DNA from 2 places in the Streptomyces sp. NBC_01012 genome. Region 2 is predicted to be linked to the other one. Evidence: riboswitches for the same ligand, from Rfam matches in the RefSeq annotation. Region 2 holds a riboswitch; the other holds the start of a gene.

The links. A riboswitch is a leader RNA that binds a small molecule or an ion and turns the genes downstream of it on or off. The one in region 2 is predicted to bind cobalamin.
Region 1: linked by a shared signal. The riboswitch ahead of OG623_RS30455 (FecCD family ABC transporter permease) and the one ahead of OG623_RS10795 (ribonucleoside-diphosphate reductase subunit alpha) in region 2 are both predicted to bind cobalamin.

What each region holds. Positions count from the first base shown of each region.
Region 1 is NZ_CP108688.1:6,807,372-6,811,578, forward strand. It holds gene OG623_RS30440 (NAD(P)/FAD-dependent oxidoreductase) at 1-352, opposite strand, end outside; gene OG623_RS30445 (ferredoxin) at 349-549, opposite strand; gene OG623_RS30450 (TetR/AcrR family transcriptional regulator) at 597-1,250, opposite strand; cobalamin riboswitch at 1,388-1,519, shown strand; gene OG623_RS30455 (FecCD family ABC transporter permease) at 1,619-2,683, shown strand; gene OG623_RS30460 (ABC transporter ATP-binding protein) at 2,683-3,456, shown strand; gene OG623_RS30465 (ABC transporter substrate-binding protein) at 3,516-4,207, shown strand, end outside.
Region 2 is NZ_CP108688.1:2,476,154-2,480,360, reverse strand. It holds gene OG623_RS10795 (ribonucleoside-diphosphate reductase subunit alpha) at 1-1,679, opposite strand, end outside; cobalamin riboswitch at 1,818-1,954, opposite strand; gene OG623_RS10790 (GNAT family N-acetyltransferase) at 1,996-2,496, opposite strand; gene mctP (monocarboxylate uptake permease MctP) at 2,605-4,207, opposite strand, start outside.

The sequences.
Region 1 (4,207 bases), 4.3 Mb from region 2:
GCAGTCTGCGCGGACGCAGTCCCGTGGCCAGGACGACGGCTTCCGCCCGCAGCTCGGTCCCGCTCGCGGTGCGCACCGCACGGCTCGCCGCGTCGAACGCCGACGCACGCTCACCGAGGACGAACTCGGCGTCCAGGGCGTCCAGTACGTCCCGGGTGCGCAGGTGCGTGCGCTCGGCCTCCCAGGTCCCCGCGAGCACCTGCTTGGACAGGGGCGGGCGGTCGTACGGTGCTCCGGTCTCCTCGCCGAGCAGCGTGACGCGCCCGCTGTAGCCCTTGCGGCGCAGGCTCTCGACGACGGCGAGACCCGCGGCACCGGCCCCGACGACGAGTACGTCCGACGGCGTACTCACGCGTCCTCGTGGAGCTGGATGGCGGCGGCCGGGCAGATGTCCGCGGACTCGCGGACCCCTTCGTGCCGCTCGGCGGGCGGCGCCGGGTCGAGGAGGACGACGATGCCGTCCTCGTCACGCTGGTCGAACACCTCGGGTGCGATCAGCACGCACTGCCCGGCGCCGCAGCACTTCTCCTCGTCCACAGTGATCTTCATATGCTCTCCCTGTTCATGCGTGGCGTGCTTTCGGTGGTCATCGGTGGTCATCGGCGGCGCGTGGTGGGCGCGGCGAGCAGCCCCACCAGGGCGTCCTCCAGCGCGTCGGCGGTGCGCTTCCAGGCCGCGTCGGCACCGGCCGGCTCCTCGGCCAGGGCGCGCTCCTGCTCCGCGCAGGTGTGGGTGATCAGATGGCGGGCCATCTCGGCCCGCGCCGGGCGGATGTCCGGCGGCACGATGGGGTGCAGGCAGGTGCCGAGCCCCTTCAGGGTGCGGCGCAGGCTGTCGCGGGTGAGGGACTCGTCCGCCACCAGCGTCCGCATCAGCGGGTCGGTCATCACCTGTACGGAGAAACGCGCGTGCCAGGAGGGGGCGCCGACGGCGGCGTTGTGGTCGGTCACCGGGCGCAGCAGACAGCGCACCCAGTCCCGCAGGTCGGTGCTGTCGCCGGCGGCCTCGACGTATCGCGCGCGGATCAGGTCGACCTCGGTGCCGTGCCTGGTCATGATGGCCCGTACGAGCGTCGCCTTGCTCCCGAAGTGGTAACTGACGGCGGTGGTGTTGCCCTGGCCCGCCGCCTCGCCGATCTGCCGGTTGGAGACGCCCGAAAGACCGTGCTCCGCGTAGAGGCGCTCGGCCGCTTTCATGATGGCCTCGCGTGTGCCGGCGCCGCGGCCGGTGCGAGGCTCGGTTCTGTTCACGATGGCTTCCTCCTCGACGTCACGCTCTCTTGATCAGTCGCCTTCTCTTGATCACTAGAACACCGCCCCGCATTTGAGTCAACCGACTGACTTAATTGGGTGGGTGACCGGCCGGAATCATGCGCAGGGAGCCGGCCCGTCCGGATGCTCTAAACTGCATGCGCCTCGTGGGGGAAGTCCGGTCGAAGTCCGGCGCTGACCCGCAACGGTAGGCGGAGCCCGACAGGGTCCCGTAAGCCCGATCACCCGCGGTGGCGAAGCTCTGTCGATCGCCGTGGACTGCGAGAGGTGCTGCGCAAGGCGCCTCGCGCGCTCCGGGCCGCCCCTTGGATTACGTAGGCACGGCCCGAGGCGAAAGTGATCCGCCCGTGGCCACGCCCCCCGACCGAATACCGCCCCAGCGCGTCTCCCTACCCCTTCTCGTGACCGGCCTGTGCGTCGCGCTCCCGCTGTCCCTGGCCTGCGGGGCGGGAATCGGGGCGTCGGGGCTCACCTGGGGCGAGACGCTGCACCACCTGTGGGCCGGGCTGACGGGCGGGCGGATCACACCGGACGAGGTCTCCTCGTACACCATCGTCTGGGAGCTGCGCTTCCCGCGCTCCGTGCTCGCCGCCGTCGTCGGGGCCGGTCTGTCGGCCGTCGGCATCGCCGTGCAGGCCATGGTGCGCAACGCGCTCGCCGACCCGTTCGTCCTCGGCATCTCGTCGGGAGCGGCCGTCGGCGCCAACGCCGTGCTCATCTTCGGGGCCTTCGGCGCGTTCGGTGTCTGGGCGCTCTCCTCGGCGGCCTTCCTCTCCGCGCTGTTCGCCATGGTGCTGGTGTACGCGATCGCCAGGACCCCCCGGGGCCTCACACCGCTCAGACTCGTGCTGACCGGGACTGCGATGTACTACGGCTTCTCCGCCGTGACCACCTTCATGGTGTTCGCCGCCGAGCGGGGCGAGGCGGCACGGTCCGCGATGATGTGGCTGCTCGGCAGCCTGGGCGGGGCCACCTGGTCGTCGGTGCCGATCGCCGCGGGTGCCGTGCTCGGCGGCCTCGCCCACCTCGCCTGGTCGGCACGCCGGCTGAACGCCCTCGCCATGGGCGACGAGACCGCCGCCACGCTGGGGGTGGACCCCGGGCGCCTGCGCAAGGAGCTCTTCCTCGTCTCCGCCGCCGTCACCGGGGCCGTCGTCGCGGTCAGCGGCGCGATCGGCTTCGTGGGCCTGATGGTCCCGCACGCCGCGCGGATGCTGGTCGGCGCGGACCACCGCCGCCTGCTGGCCGTCGCACCCCTGGCCGGCGCCGTCCTGCTGATCTGGGTGGACATCCTGTCGCGGGTGGTGCTCGCACCCGCCGAACTGCCCGTGGGGGTGGTGACCGCGGCCATCGGCGTGCCGTGCTTCATCCTGCTGATGCGCCGCCGCACCTACACCTTCGGAGGCGCCTGATGCGCGTCGACATCGACACACTCACGGTGGAGCTCGCCGGCGCGCGGCTGGTGGAGGACGTCACGCTGCGCGCGGGCAGCGGGCAGCTCGTCGGCCTCGTCGGACCCAACGGCAGCGGCAAGTCGACCCTGCTGCGCTGCGTCTACCGGGCTCTGAGCCCCTCCGCGGGCACGGTCCGTATCGACGGGGAGGATCTGCGCTCCATGACGGCCAGGGAGAGCGCACGCAGGATCGCCGCGCTTCCGCAGGAGGTCGTCCCGGAGTTCGACTTCACCGTCGCCGAGATCGTGGCCATGGGCCGGCTGCCGCACCAGGGGCCGGTGGCCCGCACCACCGACGAGGACCGCAGGATGTGCGAGGCCGCGCTCAAGGGTGTCGGGGCCGCCCATCTGGCCGACCGCGGTTTCCTCACCCTCTCCGGAGGCGAGAAGCAACGGGTCCTGATCGCCCGCGCGTTCGCCCAGCAGCCTCAGGTGCTGGTGCTCGACGAACCCACCAACCACCTGGACATCGCCCAGCAGCTGGAGGTCCTGTCGCTGGTGCGGGGGAGCGGGCTGACCGTGCTCACCGCGCTGCACGACCTCAACCTCGCCGCACTCCACTGCGACGCCCTCCATGTCATCGACGGCGGGCGGATCGTCGCCTCGGGAGCACCGCACGACGTCCTCACACCCGAATTGCTGGCCGAGGTCTTCTGCGTACGGGCGCATCGCGTACCGCACCCCGAGACCGGCGCGGTGCAGCTGCTCTTCGACCGTCTCCCCTCCGTGTGACCCCTCCTCTCCGTGTGCCCCCCTCCGCCCGTCGACCGCCCCAAGGAGCCTCCACCGCCATGCGCCCCTCCGTACGCCCCGCCGCGCTCGCCCTCGCCGCCACTCTCGCCCTCGCCGGCTGCGGGGCGGAGGTCACCCCGGAGAACGGGAAGGAGGACGGCGCCCGGGCGGCCGGCGGCCACTACCCGGTGACCGTCACCAACTGCGGCGAGAAGAAGACGTACGACAAGGCCCCGCAGCATGTGGTCACCAACGATGTCGGCATCACCGAGATCATGTTCGCCCTTGGTCTCGAGGACCACATGGCCGGCTATGTGATGCCCGACGACAAGGGCGATCTGACGTCCGTGCCCTGGAAGGACGGCTACGCGAAGACCACCTGGCTGTCGAAGAAGCAGATCAACAAGGAGCTGGTCCTGGACGCAGGGGCCGATCTGGTCTTCGCGGGCTGGAACTACGGTTTCAGCGAGGGCGACGGCTTCACCCCCGCCGCGCTGCGGCGGGTCGGCATCGACTCGTATCTGCTCAGTGAGTCCTGCCGCAACGGACAGGGCAAGGCCCGCGGTGTGATGGCACCGCTCGACGCGCTGTACACCGACCTGGAGAACCTCGGCCGGATGTTCGACGTCGAGGACCGGGCCGACGCGCTCATCGCCTCGTTCCGCAAGCAGGTGGCCGACGCACAGGCGAAGGCACTCCAGGGCGCCGACCGGCCGCGTGTCTTCCTCTACGACGACGGGCAGGACAAGCC
Region 2 (4,207 bases):
AGCTCGGCCAGCTCGCAGGACGCCTCGTAGGCGGCCAGCATGATCCGCTCGGAGATCCGCGTGGACAGCGTGCGTGCCTCGGGGGAGTCGAACGGCAGGCGCAGCTGGAAGAAGACGTCCTGGAGGCCCATCGCGCCCAGACCCACCGGGCGCCAGCGGGCGTTGGAGCGGCCGGCCTGCTCGGTCGGGTAGAAGTTGATGTCCACCACGCGGTCCAGGAAGGTCACCGCCGTGCGCACGGTGGCGTCGAGCCGCTCCCAGTCGATGGAGCCGTCGGCGACGAACGCGCCCAGGTTGACCGAACCCAGGTTGCAGACGGCCGTCTCGCCGTCGTCGGTGACTTCGAGGATCTCCGTGCAGAGATTCGAGGAGTGAACGACGCGGCCCGGCTCGGCGGTCTGGTTCGCCGTGCGGTTGGACGCGTCCTTGAACGTCATCCAGCCCTGCCCGGTCTGCGCGAGCGTCCGCATCATCCTGCCGTACAGCTCGCGCGCCGGGATCGTCCTGCGGGCCAGGCCCTTGGCCTCGGCGGCGCGGTAGGCGGCGTCGAACGCGTCGCCCCAGAGGTCCACGAGCTCGGGGGCGTCGGCCGGGGAGAACAGCGACCACTCCGTGTCCGCGTCGACACGGCGCATGAACTCGTCCGGGATCCAGTGCGCCAGATTGAGGTTGTGCGTACGCCGCTGGTCCTCGCCGGTGTTGTCACGCAGTTCGAGGAACTCCTCGATGTCCGCGTGCCAGGTCTCCAGATAGACGGCGGCTGCGCCCTTGCGGCGGCCGCCCTGGTTGACCGCGGCCACCGAGGCGTCCAGCGTCTTCAGGAACGGCACGATGCCGTTGGAGTGCCCGTTCGTGCCACGGATGAGTGAACCCCGGGCGCGGATACGGGAGTACGAGAGTCCGATGCCGCCCGCGTGCTTGGACAGCCGTGCCACCTGGTGGTAGCGGTCGTAGATCGAGTCCAGCTCGTCCTTGGGCGAGTCCAGCAGATAGCAGGAGGACATCTGCGGGTGGCGGGTGCCGGAGTTGAAGAGGGTGGGGGACGAGGGCAGATAGTCCAGCCGGTTCATCAGGCCGTACAGCGCGGCCACTTCCTCCAGCGCGCGCTCGGAGTTGTCGTCGGCGAGCCCGGCCGCGACGCGCAGCATGAAGTGCTGGGGGGTCTCGACGACCTCACGGGTGAGCGGGTGGCGCAGCAGATAGCGGCTGTGCAGCGTCCGCAGACCGAAGTAGCCGAAGCGGTCGTCGGCACCGTCGGCGAGTGCCTGGTCGACCAGCGTGTCGAGGGCGGCGGAGTGCAGCGTGACGAACTCGGCCGTACGGTCCGCGATCAGGCCCTCGCGGTGTCCGACGGCGACCGACGCGGAGAAGGAGACGGCGCCCTGTCCCGCGGCCTCGTCCGCGATGGCCCGGGTGAGGAGCCGGGCGGCGAGCCGCGAGTAGGCGGGGTCCTCGGAGATCAGGCCGGCGGCGGCCTCGGTGGCCAGCGAGCGCAGCTCGGCCTCGTCCGACCGGGCGTTGCGGCCGCGCAGTGCGGCGGCGGCCACCCGTCCGGGGTCGGTGTCGGGCAGATCGGCGGTGAGGCCGGTCAGGGTCCGCAGCAGTGCGGTCCCGGGCGCGTCGGTCGTGCGGCCCTCGGATTCCGTGACTGAAACCGGGTCGGCTGGCGCGATGGTCACTGGGGCTATCCCTCGCTCGGCTCAGGGCCTGCGGGAGCGGGGCAGCCGGGCAGGGCCGCGCCCGGAAGACAGGGCGGCACGGCGCACGGCGTCCACCTGCCCTCCGCGGGGCCCGGACGTCTCGGCGCCCGGTTCGGTCGAGCCGGGCGCACTGTCGACAGGTCTTCGGACTTCGGGCACGCGCAATGCGCACCGATCACACCGTTGCGGGACAGTTCCGGATTCGCACCGGATTCCCCTGCGGCGACAGCGAGGTCGAGCATACATGTGGGGGCTGCCGATTGAAGAAGCCCCCACATCTTGTGTCGTGGCGGGTTCAGAGCTCCAGGCGGAATGTCAGGAGTTCCAGGCCGGGCAGGGGGAACCAGTCCCGCTCCGGAGTGCGTACGAAGCCGAGGCGACGGTAGATCCGGTGGGCGCCCAGCATGGCCGACTGCGTGGAAAGGACGATCCCACGCAGCCCTCCGGCGGCCCGCGCCCGCTCTATGCAGGCCCGTACGAGCGTCTCGCCCGTCCCTCGGCCACGGGCGCCGGGCGAGACCGCCAGCATGCGGAATTCGGCCTCGTCCCCGGTGGCGATGTCCGACCAGGGGCTGCCGGGCGCGACGTAGGTGACGCCGCCCAGCAGCCGGCCGTCGGTGTCCACCGCGACCAGCACCTCGGCCTCGGCGGCCCGGCGCTCCACGGCACGCAGCTGTTCCAGATAGGGATCGTCGGCGCCGAAGTCCAGGAGCCCGTCATCGAGGTACGCCTGGGCGGTGATCTCCCCCAGATCCGCGAACTCGGCCGTCCGTACCGGTCTGATCGAAAGGTCCATGGACGGCAGTGTGCCGCAGCCGCCGGGAAGGGCGCCCCCGTTTTTCGCACCTCGTCCCGGCAGGGCGAGGCCCTGCCGGGACGAGGTGGAGCGAGCGGCGCGCGGGGGTCAGTGACCGCCGGGGGAGCCTGCCGTGGCCGGCGGCAGCTCGGCCTTGACGCCGGGGTCGCCCACGTCCGCCGTGTAGTCGGACGGGGCGGTCTCGTCCACGCCGGCCGGTGCCTTCACCGCGTTCAGGACGAACGTCAGCACGATCGTGACGATCACGTTCAGCACGAACGCCGTGAGGCCGATGTAGCCGATCTCACCGATTCCGGGGATCTCCTCCGACGAGCCGCCGAAGTGTTTCTGGGTGGGGCTGGCGACGCCGTACGCGGCCACCGTGCCGTAGACCATGCCGACCGCCCAGCCGGCGATCAGGGCCCAGCGGTGGAACCACCGGGTGAACAGACCGCCCACCAGGGCCGGCATCGTCTGGAGGATCCAGATGCCGCCCAGCAGCTGGAAGTTGATTGCGACCGTCTTGTCCATGGTGAGGACGAAGGCGAGCGCGCCGACCTTGACCAGCAGCGAGACCAGCTTGGAGACCTTGGTCTCCTGGGCCGGTGTCGCGTCCGGTTTGAGGAAGTCCTTGTAGATGTTGCGGGTGAAGAGGTTCGCCGCGGCGATCGACATGATCGCGGCCGGCACCAGGGCACCGATCCCGATCGCGGCGAAGGCCACACCGGCGAACCAGTCGGGGAACATGTTCTCGAACAGCTGCGGGATGGCGAGCTGGCCGTTGTCCACCTTGATGCCGGCGGCGATCGCCATGAAGCCGAGGAGGGCCAGCAGGCCCAGCATCAGCGAGTACAGCGGCAGGATCGTGGTGTTGCGCCGGATCACCTCACGGCTGCGGCTGGAGAGCGTGGCCGTGATCGAGTGCGGATACATGAAGAGCGCCAGCGCCGAGCCCAGCGCCAGGGTGGCGTAGCCCCACTGGCCCATCTCGCCGGGAACCAGCGCACCACGTGGCTGGCCCGTCGTCTGGTCCTTCTGGGCGAACGCCTCGCTCGCCTTGGAGAAGATCTCGTCGAACCCGCCGAGCTTGATCGGGATGTAGATGATCGCCACGGCGATGACCAGATAGATCAGGCCGTCCTTGACGAACGCGATGAGCGCGGGCGCGCGCAGCCCCGACGAGTAGGTGTACGCGGCGAGCACGGCGAACGCGATCAGCAGCGGCAGGTCCTTGACGAACCAGTGCGTGGTCTCACCGCCGCCGACGCCCATCACGTCCAGCACGGCCTGGATGCCGACCAGTTGCAGCGCGATGTACGGCATCGTGGCGAGGATGCCGGTGATGGCGACCGCCAGCGAGAGGCCCCTCGATCCGAAGCGGCCCCGGACGAAGTCCGAGGTGGTGACGTAGCCGTGCTTGTGCGACACCGACCACAGGCGGGGCAGGAAGGTGAAGATCAGCGGGTAGACGAGGATCGTGTACGGGACGGCGAAGAAGCCCGCCGCGCCCGCCGCGTAGATCGCCGCGGGGACCGCCACGAAGGTGTAGGCCGTGTAGAGGTCACCACCGAGCAGGAACCAGGTGACCCAGGTGCCGAACGAGCGTCCGCCCAGGCCCCATTCGTCGAGGCTGGCCTCGTTCTCGGCCTTGCGCCAGCGCGCGGCCATGAAACCGATGACCGTGACGGCCACGAAGAAGAAGATGAATACG